2 regions of the Citrobacter sp. GW821-FHT07H02 genome follow, and region 2 is predicted to be linked to the other one. Evidence: riboswitches for the same ligand, from Rfam matches in the RefSeq annotation. Region 2 holds a riboswitch; the other holds the start of a gene.

Region 1 (4,429 bases), on a different contig from region 2:
CGTTTATCTGACGGCCGGAATATCCGGTGCGCATTTAAACCCGGCAGTGACGATTGCATTATGGTTGTTTGCCTGTTTCCCTGGCCGTAAGGTTTTGCCTTACACCATAGCCCAGCTTGCTGGCGCGTTTGGCGGGGCGATGCTGGCATATCTGCTGTATGGCAGTCTGTTTATCGAATTTGAAACGGCTCATCAATTGGTGCGTGGCAGCGTCGAGAGTTTGCAACTGGCGAGTATTTTCAGTACCTATCCGGCTGCGGCCTTGAGTGTATGGCAAGCGGCGCTGGTGGAAGTGGTGATCACGTCCATTCTGATGGGGATGATCATGGCGCTGACTGACGATGGCAATGGTGTGCCTAAAGGACCGTTGGCCCCTTTGCTGATAGGGATACTGGTGGCGGTTATCGGTGCTTCCACCGGACCTCTGACCGGATTTGCGATGAACCCTGCGCGTGATTTTGGCCCGAAACTGTTCGCATGGATGGCAGGATGGGGAGACATTGCGATGACGGGCGGACGTGATATCCCATATTTTATTGTACCTATCGTGGCACCTATTGTTGGGGCTTGCGGGGGGGCGGCAATCTATCGCTATTTTATTGGCAAAAACTTACCGTGTAATGCCTGTAAGCTGGAAGAAAATCAGGGGTAACGCCGTTTTTATGGGCTTTTTCTGAAATAGGTAAATGATTTCGTGATCTGGTTTCACGAACTGAATAAAACGTCTCCCAGGGATGGGGGACTTTTGTTATTGTGCATTTTGCTTTGTTCATTAATATCCCAGGAAAATGATCAGGCGAATGTAAATAAAATGTGCTGTTTATAACAATAAATTAACTGAGGGGTTTTATCATGATTTCTGCGAGCGCTCTGAACTCAGAACTCATTAATAAAATCGCCCAGGATTTTGCACAAGCCACCAGTCTGGCCGTTGTGGTTGTCAATATTCATGGTGATGAGATTTCTGAGTTGTTTAATTTCACACCATTTTGTCAATTGATGCGCCAACATCCTCAACACAGTACGCGTTGTCGTATGAGCGATCGCTGCGGCGGTCTGGAAGCATCAAAATCAGACCAACCTTGTATTTATCGCTGCCATGCGGGTTTAACCGATTTTTCTATTCCGTTGGTAATTGCAGGTCATCTGGTTGGTTTTGTCCTTTGTGGACAAGTGCGTTTAAGCAACGATGTCGGCCTGGTGGATATTCTTAGTGTGGATGACCGTTGGCAAGCCGATCCCGAACTGCTGAATGAATTTCATAACGTACCTGAGATGGACTATTCAAGGGTGATGGCGTCAGCAGACCTGTTGAAGCTTATTGTTGAAAATTGCCTTAAAAAACAACTTAATTTTGTTGTTATCAAGGATAACCCACAGCAAGCTGAACCTGCCCGGGCGAACCGTAGCCCTAATCCGCATGACAGTAAAATAAAGAAAGCGCTGCGCTACATTGATGCGCATTTGTCGGACGATCTGCGTCTTGAGGATGTCGCTTCACATGTTTATCTTAGCCCGTACTACTTCAGCAAATTATTTAAAAAATATCAGGGCATCGGTTTTAACGCTTGGGTAAACCAGCAAAGAATGGCCAGCGCCAGGGAACTGCTGTGCCACAGTGACTGGAGCATTGCCAGCATTGCGCGTAATTTAGGCTTTTCTCAAACCAGTTATTTCTGCAAAGTTTTTCGCCAGACGTATCAGGTGACGCCGCAGACGTTTCGCCAGCAAATTAATGAAAATTCCTCTATTGAATCTGCGTAAATATCAATATCTGGCAATTGCCGATTTTTGATATCCTGTGGCATGTCAGCCTTTATAAAATGAAAACAATCATCTCAATGCGATAAGTTGTCGTAGCGCAACAAAATAGTCTTATTTGAGGGATAAACTGCGTCTGTTTTTATTTTTGTGATGGGGTGCAGTTTCGGGAAGTGTGGTTTTTATTATTATTTCCCCGCTGCACTCATTCAATACATATACGAGTGAAATATGCATGTAAACGCCAGGAAATTGGCGTAAGAAAGAGTGAGATGTAATTAGAGTTTAATTACCGTTATGGGTTACGAAAAATGCCCATAACGTAAGTCGACAGGTTTGCCACATTTGTGGCAGGGAAGGGGGTGAGAATCCCCCGCAGCCCCCGCTGCTGTGATGCTGACGACCCCGTAAACGCCACTGATCGCAAGATTGGGAAGGACGGGTGAGGATGACGCTGAGCCAGAAGACCTGCCTGTCGACCATTACCAACAACTTCGGTGGGAAGTGGGTTGATCGGAAGCGTATCGTCTGAAGACGGGTTACAAGCGCATCTCTACACCCCTACCACCCTGAACAGGATCAGGGTATGGCGGCACGTTCTCACGCATTTATTCTTGCAGGCACCGGAAGCGGCTGTGGCAAAACCACGGTAACGCTGGGTTTGCTGAGTCTGTTAAAACGTCGCGGTCTGCGTGTGCAGCCCTGCAAAGTGGGACCTGACTATCTCGACACGGGCTGGCATACGGCGGTCTGTGGCACGGCCTCCCGCAATCTCGACAGTTTTATGCTCCCTGAGCCCGTTCTTAATGCCTTGTTTTGCGAGCATATGCAGCAGGCTGACATTGCCGTCATCGAAGGGGTTATGGGGCTGTACGACGGCTACGGCACCGACCCCAATTATTGCAGTACGGCGGCAATGGCGAAGCAACTGGGTTGCCCGGTTATTCTGCTGGTGGATGGCAAAGCGGTATCAACCTCGATTGCCGCGACGGTGATGGGATTCCAGCACTTTGATCCTGACCTCAACATCGCGGGTGTCATCGTCAATCGCGTTAATAGCGAAGCACATTACCAACTCCTCAAAACGGCAATTGAACGCTACTGTACGGTGCCCGTTCTGGGCTATGTCCCTCGTGCTGAGGGCGTTTCATTGCCTGAACGCCATCTTGGACTGGTCACCGCCCGAGAGTCGCTTATCAATCAGCAACCGTGGCAGGAATTTGCCAGTACCCTCGAGCAGACACTGGATATCGACCAGCTGCTTTCGCTGAGTCATCTCACGTCGCTACCTGAAGGAGAATGGCCGACATTACCCTCCGCTTCTGCTGGCAAAGGGCTTACGCTGGCGCTCGCGGATGATGAAGCCTTCAATTTTTATTACCCGGACAACATCACTCTGCTGGAGCGTACTGGCGTCCGTATCACGCGTTTTAGTCCTCTTCATGACCGCAAACTTCCTGACTGTCAGATGATTTGGCTTGGCGGCGGGTATCCTGAACTGCATGCGGCGGGTCTTGCCGAAAATACAGAGATGTTGTCGCAATTGCGGGCAGCGCACCAGCGCGGTGTGGCTATCTATGCGGAGTGCGGCGGTTTGATGTACCTGGGAACCTCGCTGGAGGATGCAACCGGATCGGTCTATCAGATGGCCGATGTTATTCCAGGCCACAGCCGGATGGGAAAACGACTTACCCGCTTCGGCTACTGCGAAGCGCAGGCCCTGCAGCAAACACTGCTGGCAGCGGCAGGTGATGTGCTTCGTGGGCATGAATTTCACTACTCGGATTTTACCCCAGAAATACCGGCCGTGATGGCGTGTCGCAAAGTCCGTGACGGTAAAACCTTGCAGGAATGGTCCGGCGGCTGGCAAGTGGGCAATACCTTTGCCAGCTACCTTCACGTTCATTTCGCGCAGCGTCCACAAATGTTGAACCACTGGCTGGCTGCGGGCAGGGAGTCACTATGACATTGCTGGCATGGGGCGTTGCCTGGCTTCTCGATTTCATTATTGGTGACCCGCAAAACTGGCCGCATCCGGTGCGCTGGATAGGCAATTTAATTTCCTCAGTTCAACGCCTTGTCAGACGTTATTGCCATAGCGAGCGCGCGCTGCGGGTAGGTGGTGCGGTGATGTGGGTGCTGGTGGTCGGCGTGACCTGGGGTGTTTCCTGGGGCGTGCTGACGCTGGCGACGATGATTCACCCCTGGTTTGGCTGGCTGGTTGAAGTCTGGATGATCTTTACCGTCCTGGCAGGGCGTTGCCTGGCAAAGGCCGCGATGGATGTTGAACGTCCATTGCGGGCTGGCAATCTTGCCGAAAGCCGGGAAAAGCTCGCCTGGATTGTGGGTCGGGACACGTCGCAGTTACAGCCGGATCAAATCAATCGTGCAGTGGTAGAGACCGTGGCGGAAAACACCGTTGACGGCATTATTGCGCCGCTGTTTTTCCTGTTGATTGGCGGCGCACCGTTAGCCATGGCCTACAAAGCGGTCAACACCCTTGATTCTATGGTGGGCTATAAGCATGAAAAATACCGGGCCATCGGTATGGTCAGCGCCCGCCTTGATGATGTGGCGAATTACTTTCCAGCCCGTCTTAGCTGGCTGTTGCTCAGTCTTGCCGCAATCCTGTGCCGTCAGGATGGCGCCCGCGCACTGCAGATCGGCT
Region 2 (4,429 bases):
ACACCATTCGCCGTCAGTCTCGCTGCCGGTTTAATAGCAGGAACGACCCCTACAACCGGGAAAGCAAACTTTTCACGTAATGCAGGCAGTGAAACCGTACTGGCCGTGTTACAGGCAATCACGGCCAGCGCGAGAGGGTAACGCTGCTGAACTGCAGTGACAATTTCAACAACGCGCTCAACGATAAACTCTTCGCTTTTTTCCCCATAGGGAAAAGCAACGTTATCGAATGCGTATATATAGTGGAGATCCGGCAGGAGATGCCGAATCTCATCATAAACTGACAGCCCACCAACGCCGGAATCAAACACCAGCACGGTGGGACGTGGATCAGAAGGTGTAGCTGCCAGACAAGGTGTATTCCCGTCCTGCAGTTGGGTAGCCATAAACCGTCTCGTAATCTTTGTCGAACAGGTTAGCTATTTTACCACGAACTGTCAGTTGTGAGGTGAGTGGATATGAAACGGCAAGATCCCACAAACTCACGCCACCCATTTTGACATTCTCATAAGTGACAAAGTCAGTATCGTAACGGGTACCTAAATACTGGTACGTCAGGCCCCAGTCAAAATCATGCACCTGCCAGTCAAGTTGGTATTTGACCAGTTGTTTTGAGCGACGAGGCAGAGGTTGGTCGGTAATGGCATTACGGGCATCAACATAATCGTAGCTGAGCGTATGCGCCAACGGTCCCGTATCAAAGTTTGCGGTTGCCTCAACCCCTTTAATACGGACCTCCCCCTCGTTGTAATATTTCTGGGCATGATCGTCATAATCGATCATGTCATCGATATCGTTACGATAACCTGAAATACGCCAGCTAACGCCTGCCGTTAACCCTTCAAACGCGCCTTCCCACTGCTTACTTTCTTCAGGATTAAGATCTGAATTGCCGTAGAAGCCATACAGTTGGCCCAGATTCGGGGCTTTGTAAGAGGTGCCGTAGGAAGCAATAAAACGATAGCCTTCAATAAATTCCCATCCGGCGCTGGTTTGCCAGGTACTATGACGGCCAAACTGGGAATTATCATCACTGCGCACTGCACCTTCAAAGGTGAAGTCACCGAGTTGCTGCAGCCCTGTCAGGTAGAGACCCGTGTTGCGCTGTTCATTACCTTCAGCCACATAACCCGTTCCGGGCGTCGTGGTTTGTTTCTGCCAGTCGATACCTGTCCCCACATTACCGTGACCAACGACGACACTGTTTGACCACTGGACATTATATTGCTTCATATCATCCAGCGTCGCGGAATCATCATAACGACCATATTCAGGGTCGTAGTTATAGTCCTTGCTATGGCTATAACTGGAAACCAGTTGAGATTGAATGCTCTCGCCGTTGAAGCGCAATCCGGCATCCCAGCTCTGGCTATAGAGTTGACGAGTGTCGATCAGCGGTGTGCCTGGCCAGTAGTAAGAGTCATAATTAGTACGGTTATCATAGCCATAGCCACGCACAAACCCGCTCCATGTCTCGGAAAAATTATGCTCCAGCGCACCATAAAGCGTCTTGCTCTGGAAGCCATCCCGATCGGATTGCGGCTGGACGCCTGTACCACCGTAAGCGACAACATCAAAACCACGCGTATAAGCGTAATCTCCCATCAGCGTGACGCGTGTGTTTTCACCAACCTGTTGCTGCGTTGAAATATTATAGTTCTGATAACTGTTCGTTCCCCATCCGGCAGACAACTCTGTGCCTGATTTCTCGCGCGTTGTAATGATGTTTACCACGCCGCCAATTGCATCCGAACCATAAATAGCTGAACGCGGGCCTCGGATGTATTCAATACGCTGAACGAGAGCCACCGGGAACTGGCTGAGATCCGCAGAACCACTAACCCCCGCCAAATTCAAACGGACACCGTCAACCAACACCAGCACATGGCTGGAATTCGTCCCGCGAACAAAAATGGAAGAGAGCTGTCCGGATCCACCGCTTTGAGAAATATCTACCCCAGGCAGACGACGTAGTACATCGTTCACGGAAGTCGATTGCCAGCGATCAATATCCTGACGCGTGACCACAGTCACAGGAGCAAGCACGGCACTGAGGGGTTGTTGAAAACGGTTTGCAGTAACGACCATGGTGTCCGGGTTAACATCCTGCGCCCACCCGGAAAATGCTGTGACGGAGAGCGCCGTCAACAGCGAGGTTTTTTTTATCATTGTAAAGCATCCACAATATAAGAAGGATGCCGCAGGCCCCATCGATAGTACGCGATGATGAAAACCAGATGCGACGTTAGCCGGCAGGTCTTCGGGCTTGGAAGATTATCCATATACAAGATAAAAAGAGATGAAGACTTCCCACCTGACGGCAGTGTCTGCTTACGCATCCATCTCATCATTCCTTACCGCTGCGCGTCAGCCCCAGATTTACACTGGGTTCCCTTTTAACTCACAGGACCGGAGCACGGATGCTACATTCTGCTATAACCTATTGTCCAGGCTGGATATCACAAATCCGTAATCATCAATGACTGGACATCTGATGAGCAATCCCTACAATCCCCGCGTACTTTTATTATTCAGGATGCATCATGACCCCCGAACACCTTCCGACAGAACAGTATGACGCGCAGCTTGCCGAGAAAGTCGTCCGTTTGCAGAGTATGATGGCGCCGTTTTCTGACCTGATGCCGGAAGTGTTTCGCTCGCCGGTCAGTCATTACCGTATGCGTGCCGAATTTCGTTTATGGCATGACGGTGCTGACCTGTACCACATCATGTTTGATCAGCAGACCAAAAACCGCATTCGCGTCGACAGCTTCCCGGCCGCCAGCGAGCTGATTAACCAACTGATGACCGCCATGATTGAAGGCGTTCGTGACAATCACACCCTACGCCACAAGCTGTTCCAGATTGATTACCTCACGACGATGAGCAATCAGGCGGTGGTAACGCTGCTGTACCATAAAAAACTGGATGATGCCTGGCGTACAGAAGCCGAAGCCTTACGGGATGCGTTACGCGCAAAAAATCTGAATGTGCATCTGATTGGTCGGGCGACGAAAACCAAAATTGAGCTGGACCAGGATTTCATTGACGAACGTCTACCGGTTGCCGGGAAAGAGATGATTTACCGCCAGGTAGAGAACAGCTTTACCCAACCCAACGCTGCAATGAACATTCACATGCTGGAATGGGCGCTGGATGCCACCAAAGGATCGGCGGGCGACCTGCTTGAGCTGTACTGCGGTAACGGTAACTTTTCGTTAGCGCTGGCGCGCAATTTTGACCGCGTACTGGCGACGGAAATCGCCAAACCGTCAGTGGCAGCAGCACAGTACAATATTGCTGCGAATCACATTGATAACGTGCAAATTATTCGTATGGCTGCGGAAGAGTTTACCCAGGCGATGAACGGCGTGCGCGAATTCAACCGTCTGCAGGGCATTGATCTGAAGAGTTATCAGTGCGAAACCATTTTTGTCGATCCGCCACGCAGCGGTCTGGACAGTGAAACCGAAAAAATGGTGCAGGCGTATCCGCGTATCCTCTACATCTCCTGTAACCCGGAGACGCTCTGCAAGAACCTGGAAACATTAAGCCAGACGCACAATGTGTCACGCCTGGCGTTGTTCGATCAGTTCCCGTATACGCACCATATGGAGTGCGGGGTCTTGCTGACAGCGAAGTAAAACATGTTGCCGTTGTAGGCCTGATAAGCGTAGCGCCATCCGGCAACATTGCCTGATGGCGGCATAAATGCCTTATCCGGCCTACTGCATTACTCTGCCAATTCCTGCTTACGATTGCGAACCTTAAAGCCAATCCAGAACACCAGAGCCACCGACAGCACCGCCGGGAAGAAGTTGGAGCCGATATCCGGATATTCCGCACGTACCACGGTACTGTAAAGCAGCACACCCAGAATAAAGCAGGCGGCAGCAAGACCTGGTAGCCCTACAGGCATCGTGCGATTTTGATAGCGTTGATGCAGGCAATACACCGCCAGTATCAGCGCAATTAACGGGAAGACAGAAAATGGCACAATGGAGCTAAACAGCGCCGCAAATGTACCATTGATTGACAAGCCAGCGACCAGCGCCAGCAATAACGTACCTTTATCTTGACCTGACTGTTTCATTGCTCATCCTTCACGTTACTCGGAGTGATGTGACATTTTCTCTTGTTCACGGCGATACCAGTAATATGCCCCTTTCGCAATCATGCGCAGTTGCAATACCAGTCGCTCTTCTAATTGCCGACGCTGTTCTGCGCCAACATCCAATGCCTCCGCACCCGCACTGAAGACAATCGTCACCATGGCTTCGGCCTGAGCTTCAGTGAACGCACGTGGCATATGGTTTTCGAGTTCAAGATAGTCCGCAAGTTCCGCGATGAAATGTTGAATTTCACGCGCAACGGCCGCACGAAATGCGGCAGAGGTACCCGAACGTTCACGCAATAATAAACGGAAGGC

The links. A riboswitch is a leader RNA that binds a small molecule or an ion and turns the genes downstream of it on or off. The one in region 2 is predicted to bind cobalamin.
Region 1: another riboswitch for cobalamin. It lies ahead of AC07NP_RS09565 (cobyrinic acid a,c-diamide synthase CobB); the one in region 2 lies ahead of btuB (TonB-dependent vitamin B12 receptor BtuB).

The regions. Positions count from the first base shown of each region.
Region 1 is NZ_JBWKPZ010000006.1:115,596-120,024, forward strand. Features, by position in the region: gene pduF (propanediol diffusion facilitator PduF) at 1-652, shown strand, start outside; gene pocR (transcriptional regulator PocR) at 853-1,764, shown strand; cobalamin riboswitch at 2,077-2,251, shown strand; gene AC07NP_RS09565 (cobyrinic acid a,c-diamide synthase CobB) at 2,348-3,727, shown strand; gene cbiB (adenosylcobinamide-phosphate synthase CbiB) at 3,724-4,429, shown strand, end outside.
Region 2 is NZ_JBWKPZ010000012.1:578-5,006, forward strand. Features, by position in the region: gene murI (glutamate racemase) at 1-386, opposite strand, end outside; gene btuB (TonB-dependent vitamin B12 receptor BtuB) at 331-2,169, opposite strand; cobalamin riboswitch at 2,235-2,429, opposite strand; gene trmA (tRNA (uridine(54)-C5)-methyltransferase TrmA) at 2,544-3,644, shown strand; gene AC07NP_RS13220 (YijD family membrane protein) at 3,734-4,093, opposite strand; gene fabR (HTH-type transcriptional repressor FabR) at 4,109-4,429, opposite strand, start outside.